DNA from 3 places in the Glutamicibacter ectropisis genome. Region 3 is predicted to be linked to each of the others. Evidence: riboswitches for the same ligand, from Rfam matches in the RefSeq annotation. Region 3 holds a riboswitch; each other region holds the start of a gene.
The links. A riboswitch is a leader RNA that binds a small molecule or an ion and turns the genes downstream of it on or off. The one in region 3 is predicted to bind S-adenosylmethionine.
Positions count from the first base shown of each region.

Region 1: linked by a shared signal. The riboswitch ahead of QMQ05_RS01135 (hypothetical protein) and the one ahead of QMQ05_RS01650 (methionine ABC transporter ATP-binding protein) in region 3 are both predicted to bind S-adenosylmethionine.
Region 2: linked by a shared signal. The riboswitch ahead of QMQ05_RS04245 (bifunctional o-acetylhomoserine/o-acetylserine sulfhydrylase) and the one ahead of QMQ05_RS01650 (methionine ABC transporter ATP-binding protein) in region 3 are both predicted to bind S-adenosylmethionine.

Region 1 covers NZ_CP125942.1:232,592-242,902, reverse strand. Annotated here, with positions in the region: gene QMQ05_RS01185 (allantoate amidohydrolase) at 1-1,169, shown strand, start outside; gene QMQ05_RS01180 (hypothetical protein) at 1,351-1,575, opposite strand; gene QMQ05_RS01175 (hypothetical protein) at 1,660-2,226, opposite strand; gene QMQ05_RS01170 (tyramine oxidase subunit B) at 2,527-3,657, opposite strand; gene QMQ05_RS01165 (P-II family nitrogen regulator) at 3,696-4,043, opposite strand; gene QMQ05_RS01160 (ammonium transporter) at 4,068-5,306, opposite strand; gene QMQ05_RS01155 (gamma-glutamyl-gamma-aminobutyrate hydrolase family protein) at 5,683-6,429, shown strand; gene QMQ05_RS01150 (TetR/AcrR family transcriptional regulator) at 6,470-7,003, shown strand; gene QMQ05_RS01145 (hypothetical protein) at 7,128-7,316, opposite strand; gene QMQ05_RS01140 (thymidine kinase) at 7,902-8,525, opposite strand; SAM riboswitch class IV at 8,704-8,849, shown strand; gene QMQ05_RS01135 (hypothetical protein) at 8,870-9,157, shown strand; gene QMQ05_RS01130 (amino acid permease) at 9,154-10,311, opposite strand, start outside.
Region 2 covers NZ_CP125942.1:909,883-920,193, forward strand. Annotated here, with positions in the region: gene QMQ05_RS04205 (carbohydrate ABC transporter permease) at 1-322, shown strand, start outside; gene QMQ05_RS04210 (carbohydrate ABC transporter permease) at 319-1,266, shown strand; gene hutI (imidazolonepropionase) at 1,422-2,612, shown strand; gene tpx (thiol peroxidase) at 2,694-3,191, shown strand; gene QMQ05_RS04225 (hypothetical protein) at 3,300-3,719, opposite strand; gene QMQ05_RS04230 (phosphotransferase family protein) at 3,721-4,566, opposite strand; gene QMQ05_RS04235 (CPBP family intramembrane glutamic endopeptidase) at 4,628-5,383, shown strand; gene QMQ05_RS04240 (VOC family protein) at 5,483-6,127, opposite strand; SAM riboswitch class IV at 6,301-6,421, shown strand; gene QMQ05_RS04245 (bifunctional o-acetylhomoserine/o-acetylserine sulfhydrylase) at 6,510-7,880, shown strand; gene metX (homoserine O-acetyltransferase MetX) at 7,883-9,016, shown strand; gene QMQ05_RS04255 (SGNH/GDSL hydrolase family protein) at 9,112-9,969, opposite strand; gene QMQ05_RS04260 (SHOCT domain-containing protein) at 10,028-10,311, opposite strand, start outside.
Region 3 covers NZ_CP125942.1:349,816-360,126, forward strand. Annotated here, with positions in the region: gene QMQ05_RS01635 (methionine ABC transporter permease) at 1-305, shown strand, start outside; gene QMQ05_RS01640 (MetQ/NlpA family ABC transporter substrate-binding protein) at 332-1,243, shown strand; gene QMQ05_RS01645 (SDR family oxidoreductase) at 1,336-2,199, opposite strand; SAM riboswitch class I at 2,487-2,576, shown strand; gene QMQ05_RS01650 (methionine ABC transporter ATP-binding protein) at 2,662-3,468, shown strand; gene QMQ05_RS01655 (methionine ABC transporter permease) at 3,485-4,201, shown strand; gene QMQ05_RS01660 (MetQ/NlpA family ABC transporter substrate-binding protein) at 4,250-5,122, shown strand; gene QMQ05_RS01665 (acyl-CoA dehydrogenase family protein) at 5,217-6,434, shown strand; gene QMQ05_RS01670 (NtaA/DmoA family FMN-dependent monooxygenase) at 6,437-7,855, shown strand; gene QMQ05_RS01675 (CoA-binding protein) at 7,961-8,377, shown strand; gene QMQ05_RS01680 (MmcQ/YjbR family DNA-binding protein) at 8,389-8,808, shown strand; gene QMQ05_RS01685 (putative quinol monooxygenase) at 8,813-9,136, shown strand; gene QMQ05_RS01690 (bifunctional metallophosphatase/5'-nucleotidase) at 9,209-10,311, opposite strand, start outside.

The DNA.
Region 1 (10,311 bases), 120 kb from region 3:
GTCAAGACCAATTGCGGGGTGGCTACTCCCGCCCGGTGTATTCCAGCGCCGAAATTGATTTGCGCACCTGGTTCATAGAACAAGCCACGAAGCGACAACTGAGCGTTGAGGAAGACGGTAATGGCGCGCTGTGGGCATGGTGGGATCTGCCTACCGGAATCCGCACCAACGCCGTTGTCACCGGCAGCCATCTAGATTCAGTTCCCGGTGGCGGACCCTTCGACGGTCCTTTGGGCGTAGCCAGCGCACTGATTGCCTTAGATTTGATGCGATCACGCAATCTCGTGCGCACTCGCGCCATGGCGATCGTGGTTTTCCCGGAGGAAGAAGGCTCCCGATTTGGCGTGGCTTGTTTAGGTTCGCGCCTGCTGACGGGAGCCATCGACCGAAATAAGGCATTGAACCTGAAAGATCCCGACGGCAACAGCTTTGCCGACGTTGCCATCAAGAACGGACTTGATCCGCGCTACATCGGCCCAGATCGCCGTCGCTTGGGACAGATTGGGGTTTTTGTCGAGTTGCACGTGGAACAGGGACTCGGTCTGGCAGGTCTCGATCACCCCGTGGCTATTGGCGGGTCAATTCTCGGCCACGGCCGCTGGAAGCTAAGCATGAGTGGACAGGGTAACCACGCAGGAACCACACTCATGTCCGACCGCAAAGACCCGATGGTCGCCGCGGCCCGGAGCATCGCCGCGGTGCAGCACATTGCCCGAGCGCGGGATAACGCCCGAGCTACCGTGGGCCGTTTACAACCGGTGCCAGGCGGAACCAACGTCATCGCCTCGCGCGTGGATTACTGGTTAGACGTGCGTCATCCAGATGACGCGGTCACCGCCGCTGTGGTTCAAGAGATTCACGACGCTGCGCAGCTCATTGCGGCTGAGGAAGGCTGTGTGCTGGAATTCTCTCAGGAGTCGCTGAGCCCAACGGTGAGTTTTGATGCAAAGCTTTCAGGGCAACTTGGACTGGCACTACCCAACGCTCCGATACTTGACACCGGGGCGGGCCACGATGCTGGAGTGCTGGCCGGACACGTACCCACGGCCATGATCTTTGTTCGCAACCCCAGTGGAATCTCCCACTCCCCTGAGGAATATGTAGAAGATGCTGACGCGGAGTTAGGTGCTGCGGCTTTGGCAGATGCCTTGTCATCCTTGTTGGGGTAGCCGAGTTATTAAGTGAAGAATTTCGAGGTCAATCGAACCTGAGGTCCGTTTATCCTCAATAGCAAGAAATCGGATTCCTTGGCGTCAGGATACGTAAATAGGGGACGTCGACAGCCGATGCAAGTCACACCGGCTGTCGACGAAATCATGGTACGCATCCTCACAGGTTGGAACAGATAACTTACGGACCTTGGAGAAGCGTGATCACGACATTCATGATCTGAATGGCAACGATACCGAAGATCGCTGAAATAAGGGCCCACCCGTAGGCTTTTTTCGAGACCGCGACGACGCTACCTGCCACGCCGAATGCCATTGGCAGGAAGAACATCCAAAAGGGCTTTGCGACTCCCGTATTTTTCCAATCAACCAGTGCCAGCATGGACACTACTACAAGACCCAACATGATCATGGTCCATCTCGGACATGGCGCCATCTTCTTCTTTGATACCGTACTCATAAGCAATTTCGCCTTCTTGGATCTGGTTGATTATTTGAACGGGTTGCAAAAGGAATAGGTGAAATAAACGCTGACGGCACTAGCCATCGCACGTTGTTTTGCACCCATTTTGTATGCATTTTTCTGGATGCCTGACACAAGTGCACGGTCGCAAGAACAGGCGAAATAGCCGCGGGATCCGTAGCACTTGTCGTGTGTCCGACATAGCGAGTCGAGGGTATCTACGGCAATGCCTCCACCATGACCGGGTCCACACCAGTTTCCCCAAATCGGCATACCTGCGCGTGTAGCGATATTACCTGATGGACTTGCTTGACTTGCGCTGTATTGGTTCAGTAATCGACCTATCTCAATGACCGATGGTTCCGCACCAACAGCTTCCGCATTCTCAACGTCGAAATATACTCGACCATTGCGAGTGCTGGTGAATTCGAGAGTAGCTGACACAGTCTCCTCAATTTCACGGGCAGCATCCACCTTCTGTTTACTTGACGATGAAGCCGCGAATGAAGGGGCAGCGATTGCTGTCAGACTAGTGATACTCAATCCAACAATCTCAAAGCAAGCAGTTAAAACTTTGGATGCTTTTATTAACATTATTGAATGCTCACATGTTGCAAATAGTCTAGTCAAACGGCCAGCGTCAAAACGGGCAACCTTCGGGAGTCATCACTAAATTTTCAATAATAAAGACGACAATCCTATGAAAATGCACTACTGTGACGTCACGTTGGACGGGCTAAACGCCCTTTCGCCGCATGTACGATTCCATACCCCGCGCTAGCACCAAGAGTTCAGGCGACTTAAGACAGAAATGGCAGATCCCCGAAAAGGCGGCCACACTCCGCTTTTCGGGGATCCACGTTTATCAAGGTCCGGTTCTCCGGACCTAAGTCATTATGCGAGGACCGGGGTCTCCCACAGGTTCAATACCTGGCCGATATTCTTCTCCTCGGCCGACTGGTACAAATCGGTAGCCCAGGCCACGTCTTCAATCGGCATGCCACCCACCGAGTAAAGGATGATTTCCTCATCGTTGCGGCGAGCCGGAATCTTGCCAGTGGCAACATCCGCGATCTCTTCGAGCTTGGATTCTGGCAGTTTCCCCTCACGCATCAAGTCGTGGAAGTGGGTGCCCGGAATTCCCAGAAGCTGGTATGCCTGGGTTCCATATTCCTCAGCCCATGCATCGTACAGGCCACGAGCGTCCAAGATGAGGCGAGCATCGTTGATAACAAAATCATCATCAAAGCGAGCAGCCGCAGGCAGTAGCAAGAGTGCACCCGGCTTGATCGCGGCAGTTGGGAAGTAGGGGAAAGCCTCGGAACCCTTGATGTCGGTGCTGGTGGTCGCCATGATGACATCCGCATCCTTGATCGCTTCTTCAACGGTTTCGGCAGCTACCACCGAAGTCACCTGTGGGAAGTTCTCTTTGACATAGTTGGCGAATGTTTCCACGCCTTTGGCCGAGCGGCCCTTGATAGTCACCGTATCGATGCTCGGACGCAGCGACAGCGTGGCATCAATGACTGACTTGGCGATGACGCCAGGACCAACCACAGCAGCAACCTTGGCATCCTGCTTGGCCAGGTGTTTCACGCCCACGCCAGGAACAGCTCCGGTGCGGTACGCGCTGAGTAGGTTCGCGCTCATTACTGCCATCGGTGCACCGGTGTCGGTGTCGTTCAGGGTAAATAGGTGAATGGAACGCGGCTGACCTTTGGCGCGGTTCTCCGTGTTCGAGCCGTACCACTTCACGCCCGTGGTCCCGAAGCGGCCACCGAGGTAGGCCGGCATGGCCATGAAACGACGGTCCGGACCATCACTTGGCATACCTTCATGGACTGGGGTCTGCGGGAACGTGATCATCGCGCCGTGCGAGTTGCCGTTCTCTCCGGCCATCCGATAGTCCCCGTTGCGCAACAGGATGAGCGCTTCTTCCATCACGTCGGTGCAACGGGCGATGTCGGTGACACCTGCGGCGATCATGTCCTGTTCGCTGAGGTAGCGGAAATTGATAGTAGTCATATGGAGCTCCTTCATTGGATTCTGCTAAACGTTCAAACTTAGATGGCTGATTCGCCGGTTTCACCGGTACGTACGCGAATGATCTGTTCCAAAGAGGAAACCCAGACCTTCCCGTCGCCGATTTCCCCGTTCTCACCGGTTTTTGCGGTGCTGAGAATAATCTCCAGTGCACGTTCCAAATCTGATTCTGAGACCAAAAGTTCCAACCGGATCTTGGTCCGGAACATGACGGAGAATTCTTGTCCGCGGTAGTACTCGGTACGCCCGCCCTGGGCGCCACGCCCCTGAACTTCGGTGGCGGTCACCCCCGAGAAGCCGGCCTTCTCCAATGCGGAACAGAGGGATTCGAGCCTGATGGGCTTGATCACTGCGGTAATAAGTTTCATGGCAGAGCCTTTCTGTGCAGGCCGCTAGAATTGACGGCTGTCATAGGCGGATTCGGCATGAATGGAATTGTCCAACCCAGCCTCTTCTTCCGCTTCGCTGACACGGATTGGAGAAATCTTGTTCATCACCCAGGCGATGATGAAAGTCATCGTGAAGCTGTAAACCAAGGTGGCGGCAATCGCGATCAGCTCGTGACCCAACTCAGCGAAATCTCCACCAAAGAAGATGCCAGCCATGTCGCCCGGAGCCTGCGGATTCGCGAAGAAGGTCGCAAACAGCGAGCCGGTAATACCGGCAATGCCGTGCACTGCAAAGACATCCAGCGAGTCATCAATCTGGTGACGACGCTTCCAAGTAATGGCCCACGCAGCCGCAGCTGCGGCAAGGAAGCCCACCATCAGAGCCCCGATCGGCCCTACCGCGTCGGCTACCGGGGTGATGCCAACCATTCCGGCGATAGCACCGGTACCCAAACCCAGCATGGTGGCATGCCCATCACGAATACGTTCAATCGTGATGAACCCCAGCATGCCACCACACAGGGCCAGCAAAGTGGTGAGAATGACGTACTGAGCCATGAAGTTCGCGCCACCGGCGGTGCCGCCGTTGAACCCCATCCAACCAGTAGCGATCAAACCCACGCCGATCATCATGAGCGGCAAGTTATGTGGACGTCCTGGGCTCATCTTGCGCTTGCCCAAGACCACGGCCAGTGCCAAGCCTGCAGCACCAGCGTTCATGTGTACCGCGGTGCCACCAGCGAAGTCGTGGAAGCCCAACTTGTTGCGCATCCAGCCACCCACCGTGCCAGTTTCTGGATTATCAAGTGCGAAGACCCAGTGTCCCAGTGGGCAGTAGACCAGGATGATCCACAAAGCCACGAAGACCAGCCACGCGCCGAACTTCATACGGCCGGCAGCGCCGGAGGCCACCAGTGCCACGGAAATGGCGGCGAAGAGAATGTAGAACGCACCCCAGAAGGTTCCGCCTGCATCATCGTCGGTCATGAAGTCGGAGAAGAAAGAGTACTCGAAGGGATTACCGATGATGCCTGCGCCCCCAAGCGAATCACCGAGCACCAATCCGTGGCCGATAACGACGTAGACAACGCCGGTCACAGCCAGTGCACTGAGCACCATCAGCATCATGTTGAGGACGTTGCGTCCGTTAAGCATGCCACCGTAGAGCATTGCCAGTCCTGGGAACATCAGCAGGACCATGGCGAATGCCGCCAGGAGCCATGCCATGTCAGCGGCTTCCATGATGGGCGCCCCTTTCGAAGTTTGTGTTTGCGAGCAACATCAAACTATCGACGCAACATTCCGCTTCGCTTTCCGATCCGTTTCCAATAAGCAACGCAATGTTTCATTTCACAGGCCAAATATCGCTCGTGTGAATTCTTTGTAAAAGGCCGGTCATCAGCTGACTTATTGTTGGCCAAACAAGCCACCACCGATAATCTGAATGGCAATTATTAGGTTCCGACGTGGCTTTATTAGCGAGTCGCTATAGATGAACTTGTAGAAATAAGTAGGAAACATCTCTGATTCAACTCAGAAATCCGAACCCCATAGGATGAGTCATATCAACCTTCACGGGTCAGTTCTTCAGACCCGAATGCAACAGTTGGAGCTGGTCTTGGCACCTTTAGAATTCACGGTCCTGCACATTCGCGAGTCCCGTGCCCACAACCCACAATTCCAGAATGAACTTGATGAGCTCAACGAGAATACGATCGGTCAGATCATCGATGCCGGACACAATGCATCGCTGATTCCGTGCAATGATTTGAGTATCGAGCAGATGCTCCAAATTGTGGATGCTTCAGATGCTGTGCTGATCATGGGCGGGGAAGATGTTGAACCATCACTTTATGCAGGTTCCTTGTCCTACCCTGGCGCGGGCCATCACGAGGTAGCTTCGGACCGAAACCAGATAGCCGCCATTCAACATGCCATCACGACCAAGACCCCACTGCTTGGAATTTGTCGTGGCCTGCAACTGATCAACGTTGCATTGGGCGGCACCCTGATCCAGCATCTAGATAATGCCGATGCCCATCGCGGCACAGGCAACGATCCCTTTATGGATACCCGGTTCGATTCGATCACTGCCGAGCTTGCAGAGGACCTGTCGGCTAAGGAGAGCCACAAGTGCACGCACCACCAGGCAATTCATGAGCTGGGTGAGGGTCTGCAGATCGCGGCCATGTCCACCGATGACATCATTGAAGCCGTCGTTCACGAGTCTGCGCCGGTCACGGGCGTGCAATGGCATCCAGAACACCCACTCACTGCCTCCACTCAGCTCCGAACGCTGATCAACCGGCTACAGGGACAGTGCACGCAAATTTCAGGATCAGTTTCAGAACTCATCAACGGCTAACAACAAGAGAGTTAATGCGCCTGAGGCTAGACTTGTTTATATGGCATTGACTCAGTTAACGGTCGTGGATACCGCGGTCGACATCCTGCAACAGTTCGGGTTAGCTGACTTGTCGATGCGTCGCTTGGCCAAGGAACTTGATGTTCAAGTTGGTGCTCTTTACTGGCATGTGAAGAATAAGCAGGAATTGCTCGCCCAGGTGGCAGCCAAGCTACTGAACACCCCGCAGCTCTCGGTCAAAGCCGAAGAATTCAACGCACCTGCTGACGCCATCCTTCAGCTAGCCCGAAATTTGTACCTAGCATTGTTGCCTATCCAGGACAGCCCCGAAGTCATTGAGGTTGCCACGGCCATGCAGGCCACCGAGTTGGCCCCGGTACTGCAATTGCGTGAGCTACTGGAAGCTGCCGGGCTGTCTTCCGAGAATGCTCGCCACGGTCAGCAACTCCTGCTCAACCACATTCTGGGCTCTGTCGCCTTCCGTCAGAACCTAGTGCAATTGGATGTTGATTCACCGATATCCGACGGATTCGACTGGGCTCTACAACGTGCTGTTGCTGGACTGGTTAACTAACAAATCAGTTACGCGGTCTCGACGACTGCCGCCGTACAAGGGGTTTCGCTATCTCAAGCATCCGCGATGAGCTAGCTGTATCGAACATCGAACGAATAATCCAAGGGTGATTCCACCACTCGGGTCACTCGTTCAGCGCTCCAAGGGCAAAAACCACAAAGAAAAATGCGCAGATCCAGAAGGCTACAAGCGCCCAATTGCCAAAGAACTTGTCCTCTTTGGAACCGGTTTTCTTTCTGTCCTGACGTTCCCATTCGAATACACCGATGAACAATAGGGCCAAGATCAAACTAATTACTGAAGCTGCGATCAATTTTTGGTTTCCTTCGACTTATTCACGGTTCTAATGATTGGTTTGCGGTGAGCTGCATCAGGAAGTTATTAGTCCTGGCACCCCTCAAGGGCTACGCGGGTCATCGTTTTTGGGCACACGGAATGAGACCAGTCCCTGGAACCGAATTTGTCGTACTCGCCGTTGACGAAAATCTCAACACCGTCGGAATTCGTACTCGTACGGTAAAACACTATGATCGGCTCCCCTTCAGTAGTTGGCGATGAAACAGCCAACTCGACATTGCGCTTACCTACTGCAGCGTCCATGCAGTCAAGAGCTTCAGCCGCTATCTGTTCCCCCTGAGTAAGGGTTAGTTCGCCACAAGAATCACGTGGAACATCATCGTGGAAAGCCGACGGCGCCCGATCGGAATTTCTGGATCTTTCGAATATATCTTGAGATCCGTGCTGTCCATCCGGCATCAATCCCGCGCATGCAGAAAGCATCAGCAAGGCTATAGCGGCCATAGATAACCCAACCGGAATCCTCATGTACCGAGTCTGGCACACGATTCGTCATTAGGTAATCGATGTGATCGATTCGTGACTTGGGGATAATAGCGAACTAGCTCAGTTTTCCGCCGGAAGCTTCGAGGTAGCACGAGGCGCACAGCGATTCGTACCAAACGTCTTCGCCATCGATGGCAACCTGATCACCATCAAAAACTACGGTGTCACCAATCCGCCGGGTATTAAACATGGCCTTGCGTCCGCACCGGCAAATGGTCTTCAGCTCTTCCAAAGAGTGGGAAAGCTCCATTAGACGAGCTGAACCAGGGAATGCGTGCGTGCGGAAATCTGTGCGGATTCCGTAGGCCAGCACCGGCACGTTATCCAATACGGCGATGCGCAAAAGATCATCGACCTGCTCGCGGGTCAGGAATTGCGCTTCATCCACCAAAAGGCACGCCACAGGTGGTGCATCCACGTGAGTCACTAGCGCTTCTGGGTCATCTCCCGAACTTTGTACGGCGAATTGCTCGCGAACGTTATCCTCGGGGCTGATGGTGAAATCGACAATACGCTCGATCCCCAGCCGTGAAACAATCGAGTTTTCACCCTTGGTATCAATGCCGGGTTTAGCCAAAAGGATTCGCTGGCCACGTTCTTCATAGTTAAAAGCAGCCTGAAGCAAACTCGTGGACTTGCCAGAGTTCATTGCACCGTAGCGGAAATACAATTTGGCCACTATCGCTCCTTGAAGAATCTTTGCGTCAGCCAACTAGTTGGCACCCTACGATCTTAGTGCCGGTGCAGTTTCTCCTCTGCCAACCAACGCCGGGTAACACTAAGCAAAGATGAACTCACATTGCATGACATAGGAAAAACGTTGAGCCCCCATCAAAGTTTTTGTAGCATGAAATCAACTTCACGAGTTCTGATCGCTGACACCACCAAATGGTGGTTTCAGCAAAGCTCCGACTGATCAGACACCAACCCCACAGTTGTACGGCGGGTGGTTCGGATGAAGAAGCGGCCTCGGATGCAAGAGCGTCACAGGCAAGAACAACAAGTGAAAAGGTCCTAGCTGCCATGCAAAGCTCTACCCAAGAACCACTAGCACTCCCCCAAAATTCTGCACGCTTCAGCTCAGACTGGATCAGCGCACGCTTTTGGAAAGATCGCACCACCGGTCAATTGACCATTGCAGCTGACGGACAGCTGTGGAATCTAGAACCAGAACAGCCAGAACTGTTGGATAAGGTTTTAGATCCGGCAACCGTCAACGACGCAGAATTCAACGCACACCTGAAAATCCTGTTGGTTCCTCGGGCCCACGAAATTGCTGGAACGTCCTTCTTCCGATTACGCCACCCCTAAACGGTGTCCTTGCCAGAGTGCTGCTTCTTGGTAGCGAAAACCAGCCAGTACAGTAGCGACATCACTGCAACGAAGGGCACTCCGAAAATCAGCGTGTACTTGAATTGAGGTACAAAGAATGAGGTCACCAGCAGCGCGGCAAGCAGGAGCGCTCCAACAATTGATGCTGCTGGATACCCGAATAGCTTGAATTCTAGGCTCTCGTGATCCTGCTTTACTTTGCGCCTGAAAGACACATGGGTCAACAAGATCATGAGCCAGGTAGCCAAGGCGCCAAAGGTTGCTAGGGATAGCATGATGCCAAACCCGCCCTCAGGCACCAGCGCGTAAACAATCGCAGCCACGGCGATACCTCCGGCGGACATCCATACCGCATGGACCGGTGCTCCTGCGCGGTTAGTTCGATGTGCCATGTGTGGTGCGTGACCTGCATCAGCCAGGGAATGCAGCATCCGAGTAGCGGCATACAGCTGGGCATTCATGGCCGATAGCGCAGCAATGATCAATACAAAATTCAGCACTGAATCAGCAAAAGGAATACCTACCTGGGACATCACGGTCACAAAAGGTGAACCGCCGGAGATCAATTCGCTGGTTGGAGCTACAGCCAGGATCAGCGCCATGGTGAATACGTAAAACAGCAAGAGTCTCAGGAAAGAAACCTTGAAGGCCTTGCGCACCGCAAGTTTCGGATTATGGGCTTCAGCAGCTGCGATCGAGATGGCCTCAATGCCCATATAAGAGAAGATCGCTACGATCACCGCACTCCACGTACCGAATAGTCCGTTGGCGAAGAAACCACCCTCTGCGCTGTAGTTATGCACCCCAAACTGATCGTGCGGATTGTGGAAGACCAGCCACAGCGCAATGATAATGAAGGCAAGAACCGCAAAAACCTTGATCGCCGAGAACCAGTATTCCGTGGTTCCGAAAACTTTCACGCTGGAAAAATTCACTGCCAGAAGGACGGCAGAGAAAATGCCCACCCACCAAAGGCCCGAAATTTGTGGGAACCAATACTGCATGTATTCGCCCACCGCACTGACTTCGGTACCTACCGCAAAAATCAGCGCCGACCAATAAAGATACTTGGTGAGGTAACCGGCAAAGCGACCAAGATAACGTTCGGCGTAAACGCCGAAAGATCCCGCCAC
Region 2 (10,311 bases), 560 kb from region 3:
CGAACAACTCGAAGCTGCCGAGCTGGATGGGGCCACGGCGTGGCAACGCTTTGCCAATGTCACTCTGCCAGGAATTCGTTCCTCGGTGATTGTCGTACTCACCACCATTTCCATTGCATCCCTCAAGGTCTTCGACATCGTTTCATCGATGACCGGCGGTCGTTCAGACACCACGGTTTTGGCCTTCGAGATGGTACGTCAGTTCCAGCTCGGTGCTCGCACCGGTTACAGCTCGGCCTTGGCAGTAATCTTGTTCATTCTGGTGTTGCCGATCATCACCTACAACGTTCGTCAGCATAAAAAGCAAGGGGGAATCCGATGAGCAGCATGCGCGAATCCTCCCAACGGCTTTTTAGGGCCACCGAAAAAACCAGTGGAAAGCTGCGTCGAGCAACCACCTCGCGTGGGGCCACCGTGGCAGCGTTCATCATTGCATTGGTGTGGACCATCCCCACCTTTGGGCTGTTTGTCTCATCCTTCAGGCAGGCGGATGACATCAAGACCACGGGTTGGTGGACGGCTCTATCTAATCCCTCATTCACGCTGGATAACTATGTGCAGGCCTTTTCTTCGGGCGATAGCCTGCCGCTGTCCAAGGCCTTTGTGAACTCGCTGGTCATCACTATTCCGGCGGCAATCGTGCCGATTATTCTTGCCAGCCTGGCTGCCTACGCCTTTGCTTGGATCAACTTTAAGGGACGAAATACCCTCTTCGTTTTGGTGTTCGCCCTACAGATTGTTCCGATCCAGATGGCGTTGGTGCCGCTACTCCAGCTCTTCTCCGATGGGGTGAAGATTGGTGGGCTGTATATCCTGCCGGGGCTCGGGGTCAATGGACTGGATGGCGCCTATGCGAAGGTATGGATCGCGCACACGATCTTTGCACTTCCCTTGGCGATTTTCATGTTGCACAACTTCATCTCACAGATCCCGGACGAAGTGATCGAAGCGGCTCGTGTCGACGGTGCTGGGCACGGGAAGATCTTCTCACGCATTGTTCTGCCACTATCGATGCCGGCGATCGCTTCCTTCGGTATTTTCCAGTTCCTCTGGGTGTGGAATGACCTTTTGGTGGCCACGGTGTTCACCTCCGGTGGTGGGCTGCCGATCACCAAAGCACTTCAGGACCTTTCAGGAACCTACGGGCAATCTTGGGAGCTGCTCACTGCGGGTGCGTTCATTTCGATGATCATTCCACTGGTAGTGTTCTTCGCCTTGCAGCGCTACTTCGTTCGTGGCCTGCTTGCCGGTGCTACCAAAGGGTAGCCACAACTTACCGCAGTATTCAGGGCCTCGGAATTGTTCCGGGGCCCTCTTGCTGTCTGAAATCCCGGATCTGAATCCTTGGCGTGGCCCCACAAGTACAAGCCAGACAAGTAGGCTCAGGACAAGGACCAGGCTAGGGAAAGAAAGGTCGCCAGATGGCTACAACTTTGCTGACGAATATCGCGCAATTGGTGACGGTAGATGCCGCTGGCACCGTAATGGAGAACGCCGCGGTGCTCATCGCTGAGGACAAAATCCAATGGGTAGGTGCCGCAAATGACGCTCCAGCAGCCGACACCGTACACGACCTTAAAGGCAAGACCGTGTTGCCCGGCTGGGTCGACTCACATAGCCACCTGATCTTTGGCGGAGACCGCGCAGAAGAGTTCGTCGCCCGCATGGCCGGCGAATCCTATGCCGCTGGCGGCATCGCGGTGACCACCTCTGCCACCAGAAGCCTCAGCGATGAACAACTCACGAACCTCGTTACTGCCCGCCGGGCTGAAGCACTGTCCATGGGAACCACCTGGATGGAAACCAAGACCGGTTACGGACTGGAACTTATGGAGGAGACCCGCCACGCACAGCTAGGCCGCTCACTGGTTGATACCTTGACGTTCTTGGGCGCCCACCTGGTTCCCGCCGGAATCGATGCCGACGAGTACACCGATCTGGTCGCTGGCCCCATGCTGGATGCGGTGGCCCAATACGTAGATTTTGTCGATGTCTTCTGCGAACGCGGAGCCTTCACACAGGAGCAGACCCGCCGGGTTCTGCAAGCTGCACAAGAAAAAAATCTGGCAACCAAGGTCCACGGAAACCAGCTCGGCCCTGGTCCTGGCGTGAAGCTTGCCGTTGAATTTGGCAGCCACTCGGTAGACCACGTGAACTACCTTGAAGACTCGGACATCCAGGCGCTCGCCGGTAGTTGGGGCACGTGGGATCCTCAGACACGCACCGGCCAAGTGGGAACCGTGGCTACCTGTCTGCCGGCATGCGACTTATCTACCAGGCAGCCACTAGCGCCAGGGCGCGAACTGCTCGATGCCGGGGTACCCATCGCTCTGGCGAGTAACTGCAATCCGGGCACCAGCTACACCAGCAACATGAACTTCTGTGTGGCCACCGCGGTGCTACAGATGAATCTGTCCCTGTCCGAAGCCATTGAGGCCGCCACCTATGGGGGAGCGCTGGCCTTGGGAGTGCAGGATCTGGTGGGCTCCATCGAAGTGGGCAAACGCGCGGATCTGCACGTTCTTGACGCTCCGGTGGCTGCGCACTTGGCCTACCGCCCAGGAATGAATCTGACCCATAGTGTTTATCGCGCTGGCCAGCTAATGAACTGATGGCACTTTACACAGCGACTTCTTCCGGTCGGTTCGGCGAAAATCTGGCAGTCAAATAGCCATTCGTGATAGACAAGAACCATGGCTAATACTGCTTTTAGGGGAACTCCCGTACAGACCATTGGTGAACTGCCAGCCGTAGGCTCGCAGGCTCCATCATTCACCCTCACCGACACCGACCTTGCGGATGTGACCAGCGAGTCGCTGGCTGGCCGTCGTGTTGTGCTGAACATCTTCCCATCGGTTGATACCGGCGTCTGCGCTGCCAGCGTTCGTCGCTTCAACGAACTGGCTGCCGGCCTGGAAAACACCACCGTCGTGTGCGTTTCCGCCGACCTGCCATTCGCTCTGGGCCGCTTCTGCGGAGCAGAAAACATCGAGAACGTCACCGCTGCTTCGGTGTTCCGTTCGGACTTCGGTTCGCAGTACGGTGTAACCCAGATCGACGGACCTCTGGCTGGTCTGCTCGCTCGTTCGGTAGTTGTCTTAGACGAGGACGGCAAGGTTATCTACAACCAGATCGTTCCAGAGATCGGCACCGAGCCAGACTACGATGCAGCTGTTGCAGCCCTGAGCTAAGCAAACTTGCATCAGCACTGATGCGTATGAAGGCCCATCCGAGCGTCGCGCTTGGATGGGCCTTTTGCTGTCCCGACGAATGATGACAGCTAACTGTCAGCCAAGTAGTTATGCGTCAGCGACCGCCGCGACCGAGACATGCAAAGTCTGGCCTTGCAGGTCGTGAGCAATAAAACTGAGCGACGCTGAATACCCGTCCAGGGTCATTTCTTGGTGGACTACTCTCGCCTCGGGTGCGCAGGTCAGATCGACTGTTCCTTGATCCGAGCCATGACTACTGCTCCACGTGACGGTGGAAGAGCTGTGCTTGCCAGAACACTGCAGCGCCAAAGAATATTGTCCGCCATCCAGCGGGAAACCCAAGGACAGTTCCTGATTCTGTTGTGTCACGACGCTTGAGATGGAAGCTAGCTCGTTTTCTTGGTGCACGGCGTCCGCCGATACCGGAGCTTCATTGGCGGAGCATCCGCTCAGCACTAGGGACAAGATGGCCAGCCCGGCACCTGAGAATATAGTTGTAGTTCGCATGTCAGCTCCTCACCGCCTGCGCAGCATTCAAAATCCGCGGCCCAATTTTTCGCATCAGCTTATTGATCTTCGGATTGTCGGTGCGCGAAAGGGTATCGGAGAGCCGCTCCAGACTCATCAGGCCCAACCAGATCTTCGCTCGACGGGCTTCATCGGGGTTCGGAGCGATCTGATCGGCCATTTCCAGACCGTGCCACAGGCTCAAATACGCGGTGTTCAGCGCAGGATCCCAAGCGGCGGCCAGATCCCAGTCCAGGATGCCGACTAGTTCTTCATCCACCCAGTGCATATTGTGTCCGGCCAAATCACCATGGACCAGCCCCGGTGGTACCTGAGCCAACTCATCAAGTTGGGCCCACAGACTGGTTGCAGCGCCACGCAGCTGATCGGGCAAGACATCAAAGCACTGTTGCGTGCGATCTTCGGTCCACGGGCCACGGAAAGAAAAGGGCGCAGTCAAATGATCACTGATCGGTTCCAGCGGAATATCGGCCAGATGCCTGACCACCTGGCCCAAGATTTTCGGATCCCCGAAATGTGGTTCATGGGCGCTACCGGGGATGAAGGACATTGCTACGGAAGCCAGCGAATCCACGTGCAAAATCTGCGAGGTCGCCACCGGGATCTGGTAGTCCAGCTGATCGGCCAACAGCTGCTGTAATTTCACCGTACGAGGCATGTCTGCGGTGGCTTGGACGGTGCGGGCCATGCGGATCACCGAATGAGGATTGGCGATCACCACCTTGTGGAACTGTCCACCCTCGTTCACCGAGGCATCTTCCCAAGAAAGGTCGGGGCGTAATTGGTGGGCGATGCGCAATTCTTCGTCGGTGGCGGGACGGCTCACAAATACTCCTTTAGTTCGCTATCTTCAGGCTACCTCAGCTGGCACACAGCATAATCAGCCTATGATCGAGAACGTGAATTCGAAGATCCTAAAAGTTGAGATTGTTCTGGTCTTAGCGCTGTCTTTGGGGCAGAGTGCGATCTATTCGATCCTGAGCTTTGCTGACAAACTCACGCGTGGTCCCTTGCGCGAGCAAACGACCTCGCTGAATAACCAGCTGAGCACCCGCGAATTTTTCGACTTCACCTACCAGCTGCTGGACATCTTTTTTGCCCTGGTGCCGGTAGTGCTGGCCGTCTACCTGATGAAACGCAGTACCGGACGAGGACTGCGCGAGATAGGTTTTGACCTGCGTTCTGGGGGCAAGGACGCACTGCTGGGCGCAGGGCTTTTCTTGGCCATGGGCCTTGGCACCCTCGGGGTGTATGCGGCCGGCCGGGCGCTGGGCGTGACTACGGCGCTGTCCGCAGCCAATCTGGGGGACTATTGGTGGAGCGTGCCGGTGCTGTTGCTTTCGGCCGTACGCCACGCGGTGCTCGAAGAAGTGCTGATGCTTGGCTTCCTGTTCACCTATGCCAAAAAGCTGAACCTTCGGTTGTGGACCACGATCATTTGCTCGGCCCTCATTCGCGGCAGCTACCACCTTTATCAGGGGGTGGGGCCGATGATCGGGAACATGCTCATGGGCGTGGTCTTCGGTTGGGTTTATCACAAGTATGGCCGGGTGATGCCGCTGGTGATCGCGCACTTCTTGCTCGACGCCATCGGTTTTGTCGGGTATGCACTGATCGGCCCGGCCATTGGCATTGGCGGCTAGCGCAACAAAAGATAGATAGCGCAACAAAAGACGCGCATAAAAAAATTGGTAGGTGGGGACGCCATTGTCCCCGCCTACCATGAGCCAGCTGCGAGTCTACTACAAGACAACAGACCCGTTGTCAGTTTCAAAGGTCACCGACATGATGCCCGGGGTGCCATTGGGCGCCTGATAGGCCATGGTCACCGCGCCGAGGTGAACATTTTCTGGCTGACCCAGCCATTCCAGCACACGATCTCGCGAACCGGCGATGGTGATTTCGCTGATCGCCCCGGTTGGTTCCAACGCCTTGGATGGGTGCAGGTCCTTGGCTTCATCGTCCCAAGAAATCAGGTACGGGCACTGTGGGTCGGCGATCAAACCCTTGATGCCGATCTGCTGCCAGGTCAGCTCCCGGCCGTCGGGGAACTTGCGGTTTCCCGGCACAGCCTTGCGGCCCAGGCGGTCTTCGGCGCTGGACAGGTCGTCCACCGAAACGCACCAGCCCATCCAGCCACCGCCCAGCTCCGAACGGGCCCTGACTGCTTGGCCGAAGGGGGCCTTATCGCTGGCGGGGTGATTCAGGACCTCGACCACTTCGAGGTACTGTCCATGCTTGAGTGGGAAGATGACATTGCGCGTCCCGAAGCGGGGATGCACGCCTCCCTTGACGAACTCCAAACCGAGTGACTCGGAGATTCTTTGCGCGGTTGGCAGCAGCCCATCTGGGCCACAGGCATAACTTACGTGATCTAGCCTCATCATGTGCCAATCATGGCAATATGTGACCGCAGTCTCTACTTAGGCGACCCTAATCCGAATTTCCGCCATCGAATTCTCTGCGACAAAATGGCCCACCGTGTGAAATATGACCGATTACGACCATTTTGGGGCGCTCGCATTGCAAAGATCTTCGGTTTTCAGGCACACTGGAGGCAGGTCATGAGTCCCAGTAACAAGCCCCGGCTTACTGGGCGGCAACCCTCCAGCCGCGGTGGGGTGCCCCGGGTGAAGACCTGGCCCTTAGACGCGCAAGGCGGCTAAGGACAAGCGCGGGTAACCCTGGAAGGCTTCTTGATGAGGTACTTCCATCGGTGTCTTCTCAGTGGTCTACCCCCAAAGTCATACAACTATTTTGGAGGAAACCATGAGCAACAACTGGTCATTTGAAACCCGTCAGATCCACTCCGGCCAAACCCCAGATCCCACCACCGGCGCCCGAGCCTTGCCGATTTTCCAGACCACATCCTTCGTCTTCCCGAGCGCCGAAAGCGCCGCAGCCCGTTTTGCGCTGTCCGAACTGGAGCCGATCTACACCCGCATCGGTAACCCCACCACCGATGCGGTCGAAACCCGGATCGCCGATCTGGAAGGTGGCGTGGGTGCACTACTACTCTCCTCGGGGCAGGCCGCCACGACCTTCGCGATCCTGAACCTTGCCGAGGCCGGCGATCACATTGTGGCCAGCCCCAGCTTGTACGGCGGAACTCAGAACCTGCTCAAGCACACCCTGAAGCGCCTGGGCATTGAGGTCACCTTTGTGGCCGACCCGGATAACCTGGATCACTGGCGTGATGCGGTGCGCGAGAACACCAAGGCGTTCTTCGGCGAAACCATTTCCAACCCACGTCAGGACGTGCTGGATATTGAAGCGATCTCCGCGATCGCCCACGAAAATGGTGTGCCACTGCTGGTGGATAACACCCTGGCCACACCCTACCTGATCCGCCCGATCGAGTTTGGTGCGGACATCGTGATCCACTCGGCCACCAAGTTCCTCGGTGGGCACGGCAATGCGATCGCCGGAGTGATCGTGGACTCGGGCAACTTCGACTTCGCCAAGGATCCGCAGCGCTTCGAAAGCTTCAACACCCCGGACGAGTCCTACAACGGCCTAGTCTTCGCCCGTGACTTGGGTGTCAACGGCATCCTCGGCGCCAACCTCGCCTACATCCTCAAGGCTAGGGTGCAGCTTTTGCGCGATCTGGGCTCCGCGGTCGCCCCCTTCAACGCCTTCCTGATCGCCCAAGGACTTGAAACCCTGTCCCTGCGCGTTGAGCGTCACGGCGAAAATGCGCTGGCGGTAGCCAAGTGGCTGGAAGCTCGCGCCGAAGTGCAAAAGGTCGCCTATGCAGGCCTGGAATCCTCACCGTGGTTTGAGCGTGCCAAGAAGTACTCGCAGCACGGTGCCGGATCGGTCATCGCCTTTGAACTTGATGGTGGCTCCGCGGCAGGTCAGGCGTTTGTTGACGCCCTGGAGTTGCACTCCAATGTCGCCAATATCGGCGATGTCCGCTCGCTGGTCATCCACCCGGCCTCCACCACCCACGCCCAGCTCTCCGAGGCCGAGCAGATCGCCGCTGGCGTGAGCCCGTCCCTGGTGCGCCTGAGCGTCGGACTGGAAAACATCAAGGACATCTTGGCCGACCTGGAACTAGGCTTCAACGCTGTTGCGGCCCTTGGCCAGGGCGAGGAATCGAACGAAGAACCAAACAAGGAATTGCAGGAAACTCTCTAAGCATGGCATCCATTGCGACCACCGCAACACCACAGCTCGCCGAAGGTCAGCACGGCATGATGCGCCGAAGCGCCGTCGGCGAGCACCACTTCGAATTTGGCGGCTACCTGCCAGAAGTGGAACTGGCCTACGAAACCTGGGGTACCCTCGACGCGGCCGGGACCAACGCGGTCCTGGTGATGCACGCGCTGACCGGCGACGCCCACGTCGCCCAGGGCGATGCACACACCGCCGGCTGGTGGGACGGCTTTGTTGGCCCCGGGGCGACCATCGATACCAACAAGTACTTTGTGCTCGCGGTGAATATGGTCGGCGGTTGCAATGGGTCCACCGGACCGTCCTCGCTGGATGAGCATGGTGTGCCCTACGGTTCACGCTTCCCCTTCGTGACCATCAAGGACTCGGTGCGCCTCGAAGCGCGCTTGGCCAAGCAGTTAGGAATTAGCACCTGGCATGCGGTAATTGGTGGCTCGATGGGTGGGGCGCGGGCCCTGGAATACGCGGTCGAGTTTCCCGAGCAGGTCAAGAACCTGGTGGTGATGGCCTCCTGCGCGCAGGCCACAGCCGAACAGATCGCCTTCGCTCAGGTACAGACCCAGGCCATCCGGCTTGATCCGCACTTCCACGGTGGCGATTACTACACCCAGGATGCACGACCTGACGCCGGGCTGGGCTTGGCGCGGCGCCTGGCCCACATCACCTACCGTTCCGAGGCCGAACTTGAGACCCGCTTTGGTCGCAAGCCACAGCCAGGGGAGCAACCTACCGGACAATTGGATGGCCCGCGTGGTCGTTACCAGGTCGAAAGCTACCTGGATCACCAGGCCACCAAATTGGCTAACCGTTTTGATGCTAACAGCTACCTGTTGCTTACCGAAGCGTTGATGAGCCACGACGTGGCACGCGGTCATGAATCGTTGAGCGCGGCCCTGGCCCGGTTGCAGCAGGTGAATGTGGTGGTGGCTGCGGTGAGTTCTGACCGGCTGTATTTCCCGGAGCAGTCCGAGAAATTAGCCGCCAGTTTGCCCACCAAGTCACCGGTGCACTACATCGATTCGCCGATCGGCCACGACGGTTTTCTCACCGACGCCAGCCAGCTCGACTCGGTGTTGCGCACCCTGGTCTTTAGCCACTAATAGCACAGCAAAAGGGGCAGTAACCACCAGTTTTCGGTGGTCACTGCCCTTTTTGCTATTCAATAACCTGATGCGCGCAACCTACCGCGCGCTACCTACTGCGCGCTGTCGCCGGCACCCAAAGAATCGTTGGGCTTAGGCGCGGTAAACGGCGTCGCCGAAGGGCGTTTCGCGGTGATCCCATCACCGGAGGACTGGTGGCGCAGTCGGCGCAATACCCACGGGGCCAGGTGCTCGCGCGCCCACTGCAGGTCCTCGATGCGTGCCTCGCGCCAGCTACGCTCATCGATGACCGGCTCCACCTCGGTATTGATCGAGTGTGGGACATTGAGGGCGTCTAGGGCCATGGCTGCGATGCGCTGGTGACCCATGGGGGAGAAGTGCAGGCGATCCGGCGCCCACATTTGCGACTGGTGCAGTTCACGCAAGGCCCACATGTCGCCCACGACCGCGTCGTAGCGTGCGGCCACGGTGCGAATATTTTCGTTGTAGATCGCTACCTTGCCGCGGATGCTACCAAGCACCGGGGTATCGCGAATATCCGGTCCGGTGACGATCAGCAGGGTCGCACCGGTCGCACTGAGCTTGGCGACCGCCTTGTCGAGAATGTCGGCGATCTTATCTGGATCCCCGCCGGGGCGCAGCACATCATTTCCGCCGGCGCACAGAGAAATGAGATCTGGCTTTAAATCGATGGCCGGGGCCACCTGTTCGTCCACAATTTGCCCGATTAACCGGCCACGGATCGCCAGGTTTGCGTAGGCGAAATCTGGAACCGTGCTGCTCAGTTCCTGAGCCAGACGATCGGCCCAACCCAAATGCCGGCCGGGGTTTGATGGATCGGGATCGCCGATTCCTTCGGTGAATGAGTCACCCAAGGCTACATAGCGCCGCCAAGGATGGAGATTTTCTTCTACGGGAACGGGAGCATCTGCATTAAAATCTTTAGCCACAATCTACATTGTTACCCTATGGTAACGTCTGGTCAATCAGCCTCAGGGATGATCTGTTTCACCCCTGGCGCCACGCCTTGAGCAAATCCTGGCGCGCCTGCGTGTATTCCTCGTTCGTAATCACACCGCGGCTCAATAGGCCGGAAAGCTCCGTTAACTTTGCTTCCAAGGATTCTTTGGGTGCCAGCAAATTGGATTGAACCAACTTGGCTTTCAGCTCCGATTCAAGGGTCATCGGATCCATGCCGGCACTCTTGATTTTGCGGTAGTTGCGCACCTGGGCGTAGATGATGAACGCAACTACAGCAATGAAGAGCACCACGACCACACCCATAATGATCG
Region 3 (10,311 bases):
AGGAAAACCTCGCCGTTGGTCTAGTCACCGGAGGTTCGGCAACACAGATCATTGGCGCCACCCAGATCAGGGAAGCCCTGCCGGCGCTGGCCTCAGCGATCACGCTGAACACCATTTCTATGATCGAGTATTCGGCTATTGCAGGCACGATTGGCGCTGGCGGTATCGGCTATCTCGCGGTGACCTACGGGTACCAGAGATTCGATATGAACGTCATGTTGGCCACCATCGTCGCACTGATCCTGACAGTTCAAATTGTCCAATTCCTCGGTGACCGCATTGCCCATGCGTTGGCCCGCCCATAATCGCATCAACATTAACGAGCTTAAAAATGACTTCACCACTTTCAGGCCATGACCATGGCTTTACCTTGCGTAAGAGCAGGAATGTACTTCCTTGGAGTATCGCAGCGATCGCTTCTGTTCTGGCTATAGTCCTAGCCGTGATGCTCGGACAGCAACGAACCTTGCCGGCGGTTGCGGCAGCAGACGGAACCCAAACGAAGTTCGTCGTTCACTTTGAACCGGCGATGGCTGGCGAAGAAAAAATTCTGGACTACGTCGCACAGAGTATCGCCCCAGACTACGGTGTAGAGATTGAGAAAACCGGTCTGCAAGACCCAATCCAAGCCAATCAAGCAGTGGCCAGCGGTCAGTTTGATGCGACGATCTTTGAACACCAGTGGTACATGGAGCAGTCGGCAGAAGCCGCCGGGGTGAAACTAACGCCCACCGTTGAGCTCTACCAATGGGGCTTTGGCATGTACTCGACCAAGTATGACTCCGTAGAAGCGCTGCCCAAGGGCTCAACACTGTTGTTGCCAAACGACGTTGCTAACCAAGGACAGGCTCTGTGGCTGCTACAGCGCGAAGGCTTCCTGAAACTCAATCCAGATATTGAACCTCGCACAGCAAAAATGTCTGATGTCGTTGAAAACCCGCATGAATTCGTTTTGAAGGAAGCCGACTTGTTGGCGATGCCTCGAATGCTAGATGACGTTGATGTCGCCATCGGCTACGTCTCGCAGTTCGATGCCGGAAAGGTTAGTCGAGATAAGGGAATCTTGTTCCCAGAGCCACCTAAAACCTTCGCTTCACGGCTGATCATGGCCTCTGATTTTGCAGAAACTGCTGACGCAAAGAAACTGATTGAAGTGTTCTCGGATCCTCGCTTGCAGGAATATTTGGAGACGACAGATGACCCACTGGTCCAAGGCGTCCTCACCAAGGTTTCTGATAGCTAGAACCAGGCCTTTACGTGGAGAAAAGCTAGAGGCAACCAGCAAGAAATTCTTTTCATGCTGGTTGCCTCTTAGGCTGTTATGGTTTTCGCGTTTTAGGCAGCGAGCGCATCCTTGATGGCTTTGCCAAGCGAAGTTGGTGCGCGACCGATGAGCTTTGCCAAATCCCCGGAGTTCACTTCTAGAGCACCTTCACGAATACGCAGATCAGTATCTACCAAGATGTCAGCAAAAATGGCTGGAACACCCGAATCAGTGTAGATCTCCACTAGCTTGGCAGGATCCATTTCCTGATAGGTGACATCCTGGCCTGCTGCAGCGCCGACGGCACCGGCCAACTGACTCAAGGTGAAAGGCTTGTCACCGCCCAACTCGTAGATTTTTCCTGCCTGATCCGAATCCGAAAGTAAGACTGCAGCTGCTGCCTCGGCATAGTCCGCGCGGGTAGCAGCACTGATTTTGCCATCGCCGGCAGCACCGAGAACAACACCACTGTTCAAGTAACCCAGTAGCTGATCAGTGTAGTTTTCCGTGTACCAGCCATTGCGTAGCAGGACATAGTCGATACCTGATCCTGCCAGCAGGTGTTCGGTGGCGATATGTTCCTGCGCCAGTTTCATGTTGCCGGTCAGGGCATTGGCAATGGAGGTATAGGCGATGAGCTTTACGTTGACACGTTGGGCAGCAGTGATGACATTTTCATGCTGCGTGGTCCGCTGACCCACTTCGCTGCCGGAAATCAACAGCAACTTATCGACACCTTCCAAAGCGGTCACCAAGCTGGCTTCCGCGTTGTAGTCAGCGACGCGAGTCTGAAGACCCTTGCCGGCCAGCGGCTCTAACTTCTCTGGGGAACGACCAATGGCGATGAGCTGTGCTGGATCGGCGCCGCGCTTCAGCAATGCGTCGATAACTAACTGACCTAGCTGTCCGGTGGCTCCGGCAATTGCAATATTCATCTTGTCCTCTCGTTTAAACTGCAATCCATTACAACCGACGCAGTCACTGCAGAATTCCCGAACTATATTTCGTCGTGGCATTAAATTCATAGCTCACTGAAATCTCAAGCTTTCGCGTCTTAAAGCGTAAGAGCTGAGAAATGTGTCGGATCATTACGTGGAATATTGCCCCAATCTCATGCTTGGCCCGCTGATTTATGTCTTGATGACGCTGATTAACGTAACTTTTGTCGGGCCGTGGCCTTGGAAGACAAACTTGAATTGTTCGGGCGGTACATCCGAACACCACACCATCCAGAGCGACTGAGAGATCTGGCTCAACGACGTCGCAGCAACCACCCGACAGGGAGCGGTGCTACAGCCAGGACCGATGGAGTACCTTCACTTCGCCGTACAAAAAATCTGTCAAGACAGATATTTGTTAGCGAAGTGCGCTCCGCATAACCAAGCACTAAAGGAGCGATGATGATTCGTCTTGAGAACCTAACAACAACCTTCGGCAAAGGCCAAGACCAGTTCACTGCCGTCAAAGATGTCTCTCTAGAAATTAAGGCTGGAAGCATTCACGGCATTATCGGTTTTTCCGGGGCCGGCAAATCCACGTTGCTACGCAACATCAATTTATTGCAGCGCCCCACCTCGGGGCAGGTCTTTGTTGATGGCGTCGAACTTACCGGTCTGAGCGAAAGCGAGCTACGCAAGCAACGACATGAAATAGGCATGATCTTCCAGCACTTTAACCTGCTGAATAATCGCACTGCACAACAGAATGTGGAGCTGAACCTGAAATTCGCTGGTGTGCCTAAGAAGGAACGCCGCGAACGTGCACTTGAAGCGCTAGCAATTGTGGATCTCGCAGATAAAGCTAGCGCCTATCCGGGCCAGCTCTCTGGCGGGCAGAAACAACGTATTTCCATTGCTCGTGCGCTGGTCACCGAACCTAAGGTCCTATTGTGCGACGAGCCAACTAGCGCCGTGGATCCACGAACCACTACCTCGGTGCTGCAGTACCTGAGCGATATCAATGCCAGCCTTGGCATCACCACTGTCATCGTGACCCACGAGATGAACGTCATTAAGGCTATTGCCGATAACGTCTCGGTGATGGAAGACGGGGCAGTAGTTGAAGAGTTTGCTTTGAGCTCACTGCAAGAACCAAGCTTCGAACCAATTACGCCTATCGGCCGCTATCTCATCAGCGATGAAATCACGCTCAATCGAGCACCCAAGCAGACCCCAAACCTCGTTGCCGACGTAGCGCGCGTATAGAGAACCTGGATTACCAATGAACTTCACTTCAGTAGTGCTAGCCACGAGCAACGGCAGCGCAGCAACTTTCAATTTTGACCGGATCGTCGAACTAGCCCCAGAAATCTGGGTGGCTATGGCTCAGACTTTCGCGATGTTGTTGGTGGCGATCCCTATAGCCATTCTCTTGGGAACCCCACTGGGCATCTGGCTCTATTCAATGTCTCCCAACGGTTTGCGTCCACGACCACGTGTGCACCGAATCGTTGACGGGCTAGTCAATACGATCCGTTCCTTCCCTTTCCTCATCCTGCTCATTGCTATCATTCCGTTCACCCGATTTGTGGTGGGCACAACTATTGGTACGGCTGCGGTGATCGTGCCACTGACCATCAACGCGATCCCATATTTCGCTCGCTTTGTTGAACAGAACATTAGCCAGTTGGGCAACGGCGTGGTTGAAGCAGCTCAGGCGATGGGCGCGAGCCGAGGTCAGATCATCCGGGAAGTGCTCTTGGTTGAAGCTAAACCTGCGTTGCTGTCTTCCATCACCATCATGACCGTCAGCTTCATCTCGTACTCAGCCATGGCCGGTCTGGTCGGTGGTGGTGGTATCGGTGACTTCGCCATCCGCTACGGCTACTACCGATACGAAACCGGAGTCATGTTGCTGGCTATTGTTCTGATGATCTTGCTGGTTCATGCTGTGCAATTCATTGGCACCCGGCTATCGCGCGCCGCTGACAAGCGCTAAACACCAAATCTTATTCAACTCGCAACTCATCATCAAAGGACAAACACCATGGCACTATCTCGTCGTACCTTCTTAAGCTTCACTGCCGGCTCCGCGGCAATCCTGGCGCTGACATCTTGCGGCCTTGCTGGTGGCCAAGCCGCTGGCTCAGACGACAAGACCATCAAGGTTATTGTTACCGAGTCCGCCCCGTCGCAGGAACCAACCAAAATCGCGCAGAAGCTTCTGGCAGAAAAGGGCTGGACTCTTGAAGCCACTTACGTCACCGACATCGTGCAGCCAAACCACGTAGTGTCCAACGGCGAATACGATGCCAACTTCTTCCAGCACGGCGCCTACCTTGAACAGTTCAAGAAGGACCAGAACGTGGATGTGGAGCCTGCCTTCTACATGTACAGCTCACCAGCAGGCGTCTACTCGAAGAAATACGATGACATCAAAGACTTGCCCGATGGTGCCACCATCGCCCTGCCAGTTGACACTGCAAACAACGGCCGCGCTTTGGCTTTGCTGGACAAAGCTGGGGTGTTGAAAGTGACCGAGGGCAAGAGCGTGATCCACTTGTCGCAGAATGACATTCTGGAGAACCCGAAGAACTTCAAATTTGTTGAAGTAGATCAGCAGTCATTGTCCAAGACTCTCCCCGACGTAGACGCAGGATTCCTCTTCGCCCGCCTTGGAGCCGAAATTGGGCTCAACCCCAGTGACGCGTTGCTGTTCGAAGAGGAAGAAGACGCCCTTCCTTACATCAACATCATCGGTGCAAAGCCCGGATTCACCGACACCGAAAAGGGTAAAGCCCTTGAAGAGGCGTACCACTCTGATGAGGTGCGTGAATGGTATGCAAACTACCTTGATGGCGCTTTGGGCACCCCGTGGGATCGCGACCTAGAAGCGGATTTCGCGACCTGGAACAAGTAATTGGCTTGGCCCCATGACACAGATATTTAGTGTCGTGGGGCAGCCGCTTTCCTTGTCCTTTTACTCGAATAGTGACGCCCTGTAAGGAGAACCAATGACGACTATTGCTACGGCAGCAACCGAAAGCCGATATCAGGAACTTCTAGATCGCTTCGGTTCAGTCTTCGCCAAGATTGCTGAAGGCGCCCGCGAACGCGAACAAAACCGCATTCTGCCCTTCGAACAGGTGCAGTGGCTTAAAGAGGCAGGATTCACGACCCTGCGAGTGCCAGAAAGCCATGGTGGAACCCCGATCAGCCACGAGCACCTATTCCGTTCGCTCATTGAGCTTGCTGCGGCAGATTCAAACGTTGCCCACCTGTTGCGTAGTCACTTCTCCTTTGTTGAAACGATCTCCCTGCAGCCACAAGAATTCCAGGATCGCTGGTTCCCGAAAGTGCTGCAAGGACAGATCTTCGGTAATGCTGCGACTGAACGTGGTGGCAATGCCTTGGGCACCACCAATACCAAGCTGGTGAAGACGGACGACGGCTGGGTTCTGCGTGGCGAAAAGTACTACACCACCGGCTCGATTTTTGCTGACTGGGTCGTGGTGATGGCAACGACCGAAGGCGTTGAAGGTCGCCAGTACGCGATCGTTGACCGCAATGCCCCAGGGGTGCAGATTCTTGATGACTGGGACGGTTTTGGTCAGCCACTGACCGGTACCGGAACCGCCATTTTCACCGATGTGCCGGTGGAGTCAGAGAACATTATTCAGCGCAAGGTCGCATCCACCCTTGAACCTGCCTTCTTCCAACTGTGCCTGCTTTCGGTGCTGGTCGGCATCGGCAAGGCAGCCCGAAATGAAGCGGCAAGTATTGTTGCGCAGAGAACCCGCACGTTTAACACCGGTTCAGGTTCTCTGTTCAAAGATGACCCGCAGATTCAAGAACTGGTAGGGCGTCTAGCTGCGAACGTCTTCGCCGCCGAATCCATCGTTATCACCGCTGCCCGCGAACTTGATGCGGCCCTTGATCCGCAGCTGGGACTGGACCCGGACGCCGCTTATTTGCGGGCAGAGCTCGCAGTCCAGCAAGCCCACGTGGCTACGCCCAAGTTGATCTTGGATGCTACCAGTGAGCTATTTGACGTCACCGGAGCTTCAGCGGTGTCAACCTCGAAATCATTGGACCGGTTCTGGCGCAACGCACGAACGGTCGCCACCCACAACCCGGTGGCTTTCAAAGCTCGCTCCGTGGGTGACTACTTCATCAACGGCACCATCCCGACAGGACTGAATTCCATCGGTGAAGCGAAGGCAGGCAAATAATCATGGCAACTTTCCAAGAACGTCCACGTTTGCTGCTCTCAGCATTCTTGATGAACACCTCTAGCCATATCCTTGGCGGAATGTGGCGTCATCCCGAAGCCCAACAGCACCGTTTTAATGAACTGGGCTTGTGGGTGGATCTGGCGAAAAAACTAGAAGACGCAAAATTTGATGCGTTGTTCTTTGCCGATGTTGTTGGCCTGTATGGAGACCATGAAGGTGGTTGGGCCTCGCATGTGCGCAAGGGATTACAGGTTCCTAGCCATGACCCGCTGGTCCTGCTATCCGCACTGGCGGCTGGAACCAAGGACATTGGATTGGCCATGACCAGCTCCGTCATTCAGAGCCACCCATTCCAGTTTGCACGACAGATTTCTACCCTCGATCACCTGTCACAGGGTCGTGTGGCATGGAATATCGTCACCAGCGTGCTGGAAAACGCTCACCGTAATTTTGGTGGCAAAGACTTAGTTGCCCACGATGATCGTTATGGTTGGGCCGAAGAATATGTTGAAGCCGCTTACAAACTTTGGGAAGGGTCGTGGGAAGACGACGCCCTGCTTGCAGATAAACAGTCTGGTGTTTATGCGGATCCGAGCAAGGTCAATAAGATCAACCATCGTGGGGACTTCTATTCCATCGACGGGCCACACCTTGCTCTACCTAGCGCGCAACGTACTCCGTTCCTCTTCCAAGCAGGCTCTTCGGCACGTGGTTCGCAATTCGCGGCAACCCATGCCGAGGCGACTTTCCTCTTTGCTCCGCATGCACAGTATGTTGCCAAGAAGAATGCGCAGCTGATCGAGAACCTAGCTGCCGCGGGACGCAACCGTGAAGACATCAAGGTCTTTGCTGGTTTGTCCTTTGTCGTGGGATCCACCGAGGCTGAAGCTAAGGCGTTGGAGGCAGAATACGACGAATATCTGGACCTGGATGCGATTATTGCGCACATCGGTGGTGGGCTGGGTGTTGATCTTGGTGGCTTGGATCTAGATACCCCATTGGGGCAGATTCACACCGAGGGTGCTCAGGGTGTACTTGAAGCTGTTAAGGCTTCGGTCCCTGGCGGCAACCCGACGCTGAAGGATCTGGCCCACTATCGCGCGAAAGCTCAACAGATCGTGGGTACCCCGGAAAGCATCGTAGATGAATTAGAACAGTGGCAGGATGCGGGAATTGATGGCTTGAACATCATGAATCACGTGTTGCCAGGATCTTATGACAACTTCATCGAGGGTGTACTTCCAGAACTGCGTCGCCGTGGGCTGGCGCAAAGCGAATACGAGCAGGGAAGCCTGCGTCAGAAGGTCTTTGGGCGAGGGGATTACCTGCCAGAGAATCATCCGGCGTCCCAATACCGGGGTGCTTTTTCTCAGCTGAGCGCAGCGAATACTGAGGCCGCGGCTCAACTGCAAAGCTAGTGAACCGATTTTGATAAGGGCGGTGGAGGTCAGTGACCTCCACCGCCCTTAGCAGCTCCTGCGCGAGCAATCCATCGGGGTCTAAATCCGGGTAAGGTGTCGAGCATGGAGAACAATCACGTCAATGATCCGCAGGTGATTCGTCGTCTTTTGATCACCCCGGGGCGTTGGGCCGTAGTGGGCCTGACCAATAATCCAATGCGTGTGGCACCGAGTATTGCCCGATTCCTCCGTGACGAACTCTCCATGCAGATCATTCCGGTGTCACTGGATGCGCAGAGTGTCATGGGGGAGCAGGGGTACGCGCAGTTGGCCGACATTCCTGGTCCCATCGATGTGGTTGACTGTTTTGTGAATTCTTCAAAAGTTGGCGACATTGTTGATCAAGCCATCAACATTGGGGCCAAGGCAGTGTGGATGCAATTGGGCGTCATCGATCAGGAAGCCGCGCAACGTGCCAAAGACGCTGGGTTGGATGTAGTGATGAATACCTGCCCGAAAATTGAATACCCATTTCGGTAACCGAGGCGAGCATGACTAACCACGACAGCCAAGAAACACTAGAGCAACAATGGGCACAATTGTGCTTGAGTATGCCCTGCTCTTTTGCAGATTATCCTTTCGGACCAGAGAGTACAGTCTTTAAGGTCCACGGTAAGGACAAGAGCAAGTCCAAGATGTTCGGCCTACTCATGAATGTTCGAGGCGAGCTGGTTCTTAATCTGAAGTGTGAACCAGCATTGGCAGATCAGCAGCGTAGCGAACATCCGGAAATCACGCCGGGTTATCACATGAACAAAAAGCACTGGAACTCGATCCGTGCGGGACTCGACCAGGATTTTCTGCGAGAGCTGGTTGAAGATTCTTATGATCTTGTGGTTGAGGGCATGCCTCGACGGGATAAAGAATACATTCGTTTGCAAGACACTATTAGCCAAGCCGTCCTAGACTAGAAGCATGTACTTCATCGTTGTTAAATATCAGGTAAAGCCAGAAAACACCGAAAACTTCATGGACCACGTTGCAGAGTTCACCCAGGCCACCCGTGCCGAAGAAGGGAACCTCTGGTTCGATTGGTCCGTGAGCGTGGAAGACCCTAATGAGTTCGTACTCGTTGAAGCCTTCCGCGATGACGAGGCAGCTGCTGCCCACGTAAACTCCGCACACTTCGCCGCTGGTATTGAATCCATGCGTCCGTTGTTGGTTTCCACCCCGAAGATCGTCTCACGCAAGGTGGACGGCGAAGACTGGGACACCATGGGCGAGCTCGTGATCGACTAGTATCCAACGCAAATAAAGGAAGGAACCGCGAGAAAATTCTCACGGTTCCTTCCTTTATTTCATGCCCTCAGGCTAGTGACCGGCCTTGTTGCCGAAACGGCGAATCAGAAGCAAGACGATTCCGGCGAGAACAACGATGCCTGCAGCGATACCGATCCAGCTGGCGCTGAAACCGGTGTCTGCCAAGTTTTCGTTATCCTGCTGCTTCGAATCATCTGAGGAATTGTCCTTTGAATCATCGTCAGAATCTGCAGTCGGGGAGGTGCTTGGATCCGAATCAGTGGTTGGTGCTGGGGATTCTGACTCGGACTCCGACTCAGAAGGCTCAGCGGATGGCGACTGATCGTCTTCGGTAGGCGATGGAACTGGTTCCTCAGAATCAGCGGCGATAACCGAGAAGTCCGTGGCAATATCTTCGCGCTGTACCTGCGAGATCACCAGCTGGTAGTCACCAGGCTCTACCGAGCTATCCACTGGTAGCTGGAAGGTCGTGGTGCCCGAAGCATCTGCTGCAGGCACGTCGGTGACCTCAACTGCGCCGTCAAATGCGGAAGCCGAAATCTGTGCTCCTTCTTCCAAACCGGAAACCGTGACACCCACGGTATCGCCGGCCTTGACCTCAGTGGCATCCAGTTCTACGGTGGCCCAGTCAGTGCCGGCAACGATTGCGCGACCCAGTGGGGATGGTGAGACTACGTCGTGAGCCTTGAAGAAGTTCACGGTCGCATCCAGGTCAACCTGACCCGAATCGGTGTGGTCGGTGCCCTCACCAAAGGCGGTGAAGTTATCGCCACCGGTAGCCAAGAAGGCATTGGCAGCAACGCGGAAGGTAGCTGACTCATCCAACGGCTCACCGTTGAAGGTGATCTCCTGAATGTGCTTACCCGCTGGTGCATCGTCGATGTAGGTGTAGGACAGGCCTTCAGAAACACCAAGCTGTAGCTTGCTACGCTCCGAACCTGCTGGCTGCCACTGCTGCTCAAGTGCTTCGCGGATCTGGGCGCCGGTGAGGTTGAAAGTGATCAGCGTGTTAGCGAAAGGCTGGACCTCTGCTGCAGACTGATAAGTGACCGTTCCATCTTCGCCGTAGAGCAGGTCAGCGCGCAGGCCGCCGGCGTTCATGAACGCAATCTGAGCTGGTTCGCCAGCGAAGTCTTCATTGGAGGTTGCCCACA